Regions from separate parts of the Pseudomonas sp. 05L36 genome, predicted to be linked through region 1. Evidence: riboswitches for the same ligand, from Rfam matches in the RefSeq annotation. Region 1 holds a riboswitch; the other holds the start of a gene.
The links. A riboswitch is a leader RNA that binds a small molecule or an ion and turns the genes downstream of it on or off. The one in region 1 is predicted to bind cobalamin.
Positions count from the first base shown of each region.

Region 2: another riboswitch for cobalamin. It lies ahead of cobO (cob(I)yrinic acid a,c-diamide adenosyltransferase); the one in region 1 lies ahead of AC1DKH_RS18580 (CbtB domain-containing protein).

Region 1 is NZ_JBFTOU010000017.1:34,888-39,093, forward strand. Features, by position in the region: gene cobN (cobaltochelatase subunit CobN) at 1-596, opposite strand, end outside; gene cobW (cobalamin biosynthesis protein CobW) at 600-1,670, opposite strand; cobalamin riboswitch at 1,774-1,986, opposite strand; cobalamin riboswitch at 2,184-2,408, shown strand; gene AC1DKH_RS18580 (CbtB domain-containing protein) at 2,530-2,721, shown strand; gene AC1DKH_RS18585 (CbtA family protein) at 2,733-3,440, shown strand; gene AC1DKH_RS18590 (cobalamin biosynthesis protein) at 3,437-3,850, shown strand; gene cobM (precorrin-4 C(11)-methyltransferase) at 3,936-4,206, shown strand, end outside.
Region 2 is NZ_JBFTOU010000009.1:243,092-247,297, reverse strand. Features, by position in the region: gene AC1DKH_RS13210 (PQQ-dependent sugar dehydrogenase) at 1-587, opposite strand, end outside; gene AC1DKH_RS13205 (hypothetical protein) at 654-1,238, opposite strand; cobalamin riboswitch at 1,393-1,625, shown strand; gene cobO (cob(I)yrinic acid a,c-diamide adenosyltransferase) at 1,708-2,319, shown strand; gene AC1DKH_RS13195 (cobyrinate a,c-diamide synthase) at 2,316-3,653, shown strand; gene bluB (5,6-dimethylbenzimidazole synthase) at 3,650-4,206, shown strand, end outside.

The DNA of each region.
Region 1 (4,206 bases):
TGATCGGCGTGCCAGTCGGCTTGCCAGTCGCTCAGTGCGGCAGAATGTTGGTGCGGATGGTAAATCGCCGTGCGCGGCAGGGTTTGCGGCTCGCCCCAGGTGTAATCACGCGCCAGCCAGCGGTTGGCCAGACAGCGGAAGAAATCCAGGGCGTTACCCATGCCACCCTGACGCAGAAACTGCCAGAGCCGGTCGCGATCCTCGGCACCGACGGTGCTCAGGTCACTGAGCTCCGGGTCCGGACGATCATCGCCCGGCACCAGAATCACCTGCACGCCGCGCTGCGACAGTTCGACCAGGCGCTCGATGCCGTAACGCCAATAGGCGATGCCGCCGTGCAGTGAAATCAGGATCACCCTGGCGTGACGCAGCACTTCATCGACGTACAAATCGACCGAGGCATGGTTCTGCACCAGCATCGGGTTGGCCAGGCGCACGCTCGGGTAATCGTCGGGCAATTGCTGCGCCGCTTCGGCGAGCAGCGCCAGGCTGGAATCGCCGCTACACAGGACCACCAGCTCGGCAGGGGTTTGTCCAAGGTCGGCAATGTTGTCATCCGACACGAAACCGCCGGGTTGGGTCCTGAGCAGGTGCATGGCTTACACGCTGAGCGCGGCGCGCAATTGCGCTTCGAGCACGGCGGCGTCCAGTTCCTGGCCGATCAGCACCAGGCGGGTTACGCGTGCTTCTTCGGCGCCCCACTGGCGGTCGAAGTGCTTGTCGAAACGCGTGCCCACGCCCTGGATCAGCAGGCGCATCGGTTTGTTCGGGATCGCGGCAAAACCCTTGACCCGCAGGATGCCGTGCTGGACCACCAATTGGGTCAGCGCATCCAGCAGCAAGCTTTCGTCGGCTTGCGGCAGTTCGATGGAGATCGAATCGAAGGCGTCGTGATCGTGGTCGTCATGATCATCGTCACCATCGTGATGATGGTCGTGGTGGCTGTGACGACTGTCGATGTGTTCTTCGGAGCCGGCACCCAGGCCGATCAGCACGTCCAGCGGCAGGCGACCGCTGCTGGCTTCAATGATTTTCACCGCTGGCGGCAATTCCTCGGCGACTTCCAGGCGCACGCGGGCCAGGTCCGCCGGGTTGATCAGGTCGGCTTTGTTGAGAATCACCAGATCGGCGCTGGCCAGTTGGTCGGCGAACAGTTCGTGCAGCGGCGATTCGTGGTCCAGGTTCGGGTCGAGTTTGCGCTGGACGTCGACCTGATCCGGGAACGCGGCGAAGGTGCCGGCGGCCACGGCCGGGCTGTCGACCACGGTGATTACCGCATCCACCGTGCAGGCGCTGCGGATTTCCGGCCACTGGAAGGCTTGCACCAGCGGCTTGGGCAGGGCCAGGCCCGAGGTTTCGATGAGGATATGGTCGAGATCGCCGCGACGGGCCACCAGTTCGCGCATCACCGGGAAGAATTCTTCCTGGACGGTGCAGCACAGGCAGCCGTTGGCCAGCTCATAGACACGGCCGTTGGCTTCTTCTTCGGTGCAACCGATGGAGCATTGCTTGAGGATTTCGCCATCAATACCCAACTCACCGAATTCGTTGACGATCACCGCGATGCGGCGACCCTGGGCGTTGTCGAGCATGTGCCGCAGCAGCGTGGTTTTACCCGAGCCGAGAAAGCCGGTGACGATGGTGACGGGGAGTTTGGCCAGTGTTTTCATCGGATGCCCTATGGCTAAGGTGGCGGGCATACGGGACGACGACCGGCAACGCGGGCGCGCGTGCCTGAAGAGTTCGCCACCGGATCACCCCGCCCGGTTGAAAGTGAGAATCTGTGACGAGGCAGGTCTCCTGGCTGACGGTGTGCCGGCCTAGAGCCTGGCATTCGCTGCGCCTTCCCGCCGGCCTCATGGATTGAGTCAGCAGTGGCGTGGCAACGAACATCACCGTTCACAGTTGCGGGGGCAGCCGCGGCATCGACCGCGTTCCCTTCTTAGCTTCGACAAACGCCGAAGAACCTCGAAAGCGCAAGGCTACGCATGGTATTGGGGCGGGTCAATCGCTACGCGCGCCCTCCCCTGTAGGAGCTGCCGAAGGCTGCGATCTTTTGATCTTGTTTTTAAAAAGCAAAATCAAAAGATCGCAGCCTTCGGCAGCTCCTACAAAGAGCCGGGCATCATTCAGCTTCAAGTGAGAACCCTTGCCAATTGACGCCCAACCCCTGCCCATGCTCTCCTACGCACCTTGTTACGGGTGCCCTTCACAGGGTGAAACGGGAAACCGGTGAATCATGTGCTTTACTCTAAAGCCATGTCAGTCCGGTGCTGCCCCCGCAACGGTAAGCGAGCGAAGCGTCAGATCCACTGTGCCAATACGGCATGGGAAGGTGATGCTTTCAGGTTCAGGCCAAGCCTTTGCCCCTCGTGAGCCCGGAGACCGGCCCGCAACACAAAGTGACCAGTACGGTCACTGAACCAACAAACCCGCGGTGGGCGGGCGCTGTTTGAAACCTTGCGCGCCTGGTCGTGCGGTTTTTTGCATGCGCTCTTAATCCCCGCTGACAGACCAGAGGGAAACGCCATGTCGATCATCAGCAGCGCCGAACACACATCCGCGAGCACCACCTCAACCCTGACCCAACGTCTGACCGTCGCCGTCTGCGCGTCGATCCTTGGCGCCTGCCTTGTGTATTTTGCCGGTTTCTCGCACATCGAAGCGGTGCACAACGCCGCCCACGATACCCGTCACAGCTCCGCGTTCCCGTGCCATTGAGAGCTGTCGTCATGATCAAGCGTATTGCGCAAACCGCAGGTTTCACCGGGTTGCTGGCCGCCCTGTTGCTGACCCTGCTGCAAAGCTTCTGGGTCGCTCCGCTGATTTTGCAGGCCGAGACCTACGAAAAATCCGAGCCGGCCGCTGTTGAAATGCATGAACACGCCGACGGTGCGATGGCTGCCCACACTCACGATGCGCAAGCCTGGGAGCCGGAAGACGGCTGGCAGCGCGTGCTGTCGACCACCGGCGGCAACCTGGTGGTAGCGGTCGGTTTCGCCCTGATGCTCGCCGGCCTGTACACCTTGCGTGCGCCGACCAAAACCTCCCAGGGCCTGCTCTGGGGCCTGGCCGGTTATGCGACGTTCGTGCTCGCGCCGACGCTCGGCCTGCCACCTGAATTGCCCGGCACTGCCGCCGCCGATCTGGCACAACGGCAACTGTGGTGGATTGGCACCGCTGCTTCCACTGCCGTCGGTATCGCCCTGATCGTATTCAGCCGTCACTGGCTGATGAAAGTCCTCGGCGCAGCGATTCTCGCCGTCCCCCATGTGATTGGCGCGCCGCAACCGGAAGTGCATTCGATGCTCGCTCCGGAGGCACTGGAAGCCCAGTTCAAAATCGCTTCGCAACTGACCAACGTGGCGTTCTGGCTGGCCCTGGGCCTGATCAGCGCCTGGTTGTTCCGTCGCAAAAGCGATGGTCAATACCACGCATGACGGATATCAGCACAGCGCCGACCCTGGTGGTCGGCCTGGGCTGCCAGCGCGGCTGCCCCGTCAGCACGTTGCTGGCGCTGCTCGATCAGGCACTGGAGGCGCACCAGATTGCTCGTCATGAAATCAAGGCCCTGGCCAGCATCGACTCCAAGCGTGACGAACCTGCGCTAATCGAACTGGCCCAACAGCTTGGCCTGGAATTGATGTATTTCAGCAGTGAACAACTGGCCGCTTATGAACCGCAACTCAGTCATCAATCGCAAATAGCGTTTGAACGCACCGGTTGCTACGGCGTGGCGGAAAGCGCCGCACTGGCCCTGGCGGAACAACTCGCCCAGGCCCCGGCAAAACTGCTGATTCCACGACAAAAATACGCCCAGGCAACCCTGGCATTGGCCGGCGCGGCATAAAAAACCCGATAATCCCCACCGTTGATCATGAACACTCTTCATCTGAAGCCCTGTTCAGCCCCTTTTTTCCCCACAGGAACCGACGATGACCGTCTACTTCATTGGCGCAGGTCCCGGCGACCCCGAACTGATTACCGTCAAGGGCCAGCGGCTGATTCGCAGTTGTCCGGTGATCATTTATGCCGGTTCCCTGGTACCGGCCGCCGTACTGGAAGGTCACTGTGCCGAACAGGTGGTCAACAGCGCCGAACTGCACCTGGAACAGATCATCGACCTGATCAGGACCGCCCACGCCAACGGTCAGGATGTTGCCCGGGTGCACTCCGGCGATCCGAGTCTTTATGGCGCCATTGGCG
Region 2 (4,206 bases), on a different contig from region 1:
GGCAGGTCGATCACCTTGATGGCTGGTGACTTGATCTGCGTATCGCCGTTTTCATAATGGAATCGCAGCAGGCTGTCAGTGTCGGCCACGTACAGGTCGTTGCCGACCAGCGTCATGCCGAAAGGGGAATTGAGGTTTTGCAGAAACACCGTGCGGGTTTCCGCGATGCCATCGTGATCCTTGTCCCGCAGCAACGTGATGCGGTTCGGGCTGGGCACGGTAGAGCCGGCACGCCCCATGACTTTCTTCATGACCCAGCCGCGAATGCCATTGCCGTCTTCGGGTTTGGGTGGTGCGGCGGTTTCCGCCACCAGCACATCGCCATTGGGCAGCACATAAAGCCAGCGCGGGTGATCCAGGTCTTCGGCAAAAGCGGTCACTTGGGTGCCATTGGCGGCGATGGGCTTCGCACCCTGCGGCCAACCGATGGCCGGGGCGATGTTCAGGGTCGGGATCAGGGTTTTGTTCGGTTCCGGCAATTGTGGCGATGGACCGGTGCCGTCGGAGACTTGCAGGCGGGAGGTCTCGCCACAAGCGGCGAGCCCTCCGCAGAGCGCGATAACGAGAACGAGCGGGGGCTTGCGCATGCTGGTGTTCCCTATGAATGCCTTGTTCTAATCATAGAGATGCGTTGTCGTCCGATGGTTCAACCCTTAGCCACGTGCTTCCTTGAACAGCACCGCAATGCCGGGGTGATAGTTGCCGGCTTCGTTGCGCAATTTGCGATAGGCGTATGGGAAATACCAGGCGACCGCGCAGGTGTGTTCCTTTTGCAGGTCGTCGACCATGTCCTGGAGTTCTTCCGGTGTGGCGCCTTGCTGGGCTTTTTGCGGGGCGACGAACAGGCAGCCGAGTTTCAGGTCGCTGGCGTGGCTCAGTCGCTTCGCATCGCTGGCGATGTCGAGCAGGGCCTGAGTCAGGTTGAGGCTGTTGACCCGTGGCCAGCGCTGGCTGGTCTGGATATAGGCGCGGGTTTCCGGCGAGGCGAGGAACAGGTCGGCACGGCTGTTGCGCTCGCCTTCTTCGGTCTGTTTGCGGGTTGGCGTCTGTTGCAGCGTGACCATCCCGGCCATCCAGGCGGCGGCAGACAGCAGTCCGAGATTGGCTTTTTCGTCGTGCCAGTACGGTGTGTCGCCATCACCGCGGACGGCGTTATAGCGGTCGATGCATTCGAACCAGCGCTCGAGCACCGGGCGCAGGAATTCCAGCTTTGGATTGCTGATGATCATGCCTTGCATGGGCTCACCCTTGTTATTGTGTTGTGGGGATTGTGGCTCTTTGATATCACTGCTTTGGGCGTGGCACAAGATTGACGTCAGTTTATTGATTGATGGCAGATATTCGGTCGATCGCCTCCCGGCTTTAATTGACGCTCCACCCCCAACCCTCTAACCTTCGCGGCTTGTTTCAGGTGCTCTGTGGCTTGGGTCGACAGAGTGAAACAGGGAAGCCGGTGAGTGAATCCTTCTGTTGGTCGAAGGCCCGCAATTCCGGCGCTGCCCCCGCAACGGTAAATGAGTGAAAACTGTGTCTGATGCCACTGTGTCGATTCGATGCGGGAAGGCGCACAGTCTGGCCTCGCGCCACTCATGAGCCCGGAGACCGGCCTGATTCATCCAGCGGCATCACGGTGGGCGATGCCAGGCTTTTTGCCTTCTATTCTTGTGCCTGCCCGCCGTTATTCCTGCCTCAACGGAGAGCTCCCCCATGACTGATACCCCCGATCGTGACGAACGCCACCTGGCGCGCATGCAGCGCAAAAAAGCCGTGATCGACGAGCGCATCGCCAATTCCCCGAACGAATGCGGCCTGCTGCTGGTGTTGACCGGCAACGGCAAGGGCAAGAGCAGTTCGGCCTTCGGCATGCTTGCCCGCGCCATGGGGCACGACATGCAATGCGGCGTGGTGCAGTTCATCAAGGGCCGCAACAGCACCGGCGAAGAGCTGTTCTTCCGGCGCTTTCCCGAGCAGGTGCACTTTCATGTGATGGGCGAAGGCTTTACCTGGGAAACCCAGGACCGCCAGCGCGACATCGCCGCCGCCGAAGCCGCCTGGGCGGTGTCGCAGCAACTGCTGCGCGATCCGTCCATCGGTCTGGTGGTGCTGGATGAGCTGAACATCGCTCTCAAGCACGGCTACCTCGATCTCGATCAGGTGCTCAGCGACTTGCAGGCCCGGCCGCCGATGCAACATGTGGTGGTCACCGGTCGTGCAGCGAAGCCGGAAATGATCGAGATGGCCGACACCGTCACCGAAATGGGTGTGATCAAACACGCCTTTCAAGCCGGGATCAAAGCGCAGAAAGGCGTCGAATTGTGAATCAGCCTCGACTCTGTCCGGCGGTACTGATTGCCGCGCCGGCTTCCGGCCAGGGCAAGACCACCGTCACCGCGGCGCTGGCCCGATTGCATCGCAATCAGGGGCGCAAGGTTCGCGTGTTCAAGTGCGGCCCCGACTTTCTCGACCCGATGATCCTCGAGCGCGCCAGCGGTGCGCCGGTGTATCAGCTGGACATGTGGATGGTTGGTGAGCAAGAAAGTCGCCGGCTGCTGTGGGAAGCCGCTGCTGAAGCCGACCTGATCCTGATCGAAGGTGTCATGGGGCTGTTCGACGGTACGCCGTCGAGCGCCGATCTGGCACGGCATTTCGGTGTACCGGTGCTGGGTGTGATCGATGGCACTGCCATGGCCCAGACCTTTGGCGCCCTGGCCCTGGGGCTGGCGCGTTATCAGCCGGACTTGCCGTTCGCCGGGGTGCTGGCCAATCGTGTCGGTACGCTGCGCCACGCGCAACTGCTCGAAGGCAGCCTGACTGAAGGTTTGCGCTGGTACGGCGCGCTGTCCCGGGAAACCGGGATCGAATTGCCGAGCCGGCACCTGGGGCTGGTGCAGGCCAGTGAGCTGAACGATCTCGACCTGCGCCTCGATGCGGCCGCCGATGCACTGGCCAGTAGTTGCGAGGTTGCGCTGCCGCCGGCGGTCGAGTTCGCCGCCCCTGATGTCATTGCAGCCGAACCGCTGCTGGCCGGTGTGCGCATTGCCGTCGCCCGCGATGAAGCCTTTGCGTTCACCTACGGCGCGAGCCTGGATCTGCTGCGGGCGATGGGCGCCGAGTTGTCGTTCTTCTCGCCGATCCGCGACAGTGCGTTGCCGGAGGCGGACAGCCTGTATCTGCCCGGTGGTTACCCGGAACTGCACCATGTTGGGTTGGCGCAAAACACCGCGATGCTCGACGCGATCCGTGCCCACCACCGGGCAGGCAAACCGTTGCTCGCCGAGTGTGGCGGCATGCTGTATCTGCTCGATTCCCTGACCGATGTCGAGGGCACTCGCGCCGAACTGGTTGGCTTGCTGGCCGGTGATGCGGTCATGCAAAAGCGTCTGGCCGCGCTGGCGTTGCAAGCGGTGGAATTGCCGGAAGGTTCGCTGCGCGGGCACACCTATCACCATTCGCTGACCACCACTGAACTGGCGCCGATTGCCCGTGGCTTGAGCCCTAACGGCGGACGCGGAGCGGAGGCGGTCTACCGTGAAGGGCGGATGACCGCCTCTTACGTGCACTTTTATTTCCCGTCCAATCCCTCGGCGATTGCCGCATTGTTTGCGCCTGAGCAAAACCCTGTGGGAGCGAGCCTGCTCGCGAAGAGTCCATGACGGACAACGCATTTTCCGAAGCCGAACGCGCAGCGGTCTATCGCGCCATCGCCGAACGGCGCGACATGCGCCACTTCAGCGGCGGCACCGTCGAGCCCGAATTGCTGCTGCGCCTGCTCGAGGCCGCACATCAGGCACCGAGTGTCGGCCTGATGCAGCCCTGGCGCTTCATCCGCATCAGCGATCGCGCCTTGCGCGGGCGAATCCAGGCCCTGGTGGAAGAAGAACGCGTCCGCACCGCCGAAGCCCTCGGCGAGCGCAGCGACGAGTTCATGAAGCTCAAGGTGGAAGGCATCAACGATTGCGCCGAGGTACTGGTCGCCGCACTGATGGACGACCGCGAGCAGCATATCTTCGGCCGCCGCACCTTGCCGGAAATGGACATGGCCTCGCTGTCCTGTGCGATCCAGAACCTGTGGCTGGCATCCCGCGCCGAAGGGCTGGGCATGGGCTGGGTGTCGCTGTTCGAACCACAGGCACTGGCGGACCTGTTGAGGTTGCCACCGGGAGCCAAACCGCTGGCGGTGCTGTGCCTTGGGCCGGTGAAGGAATT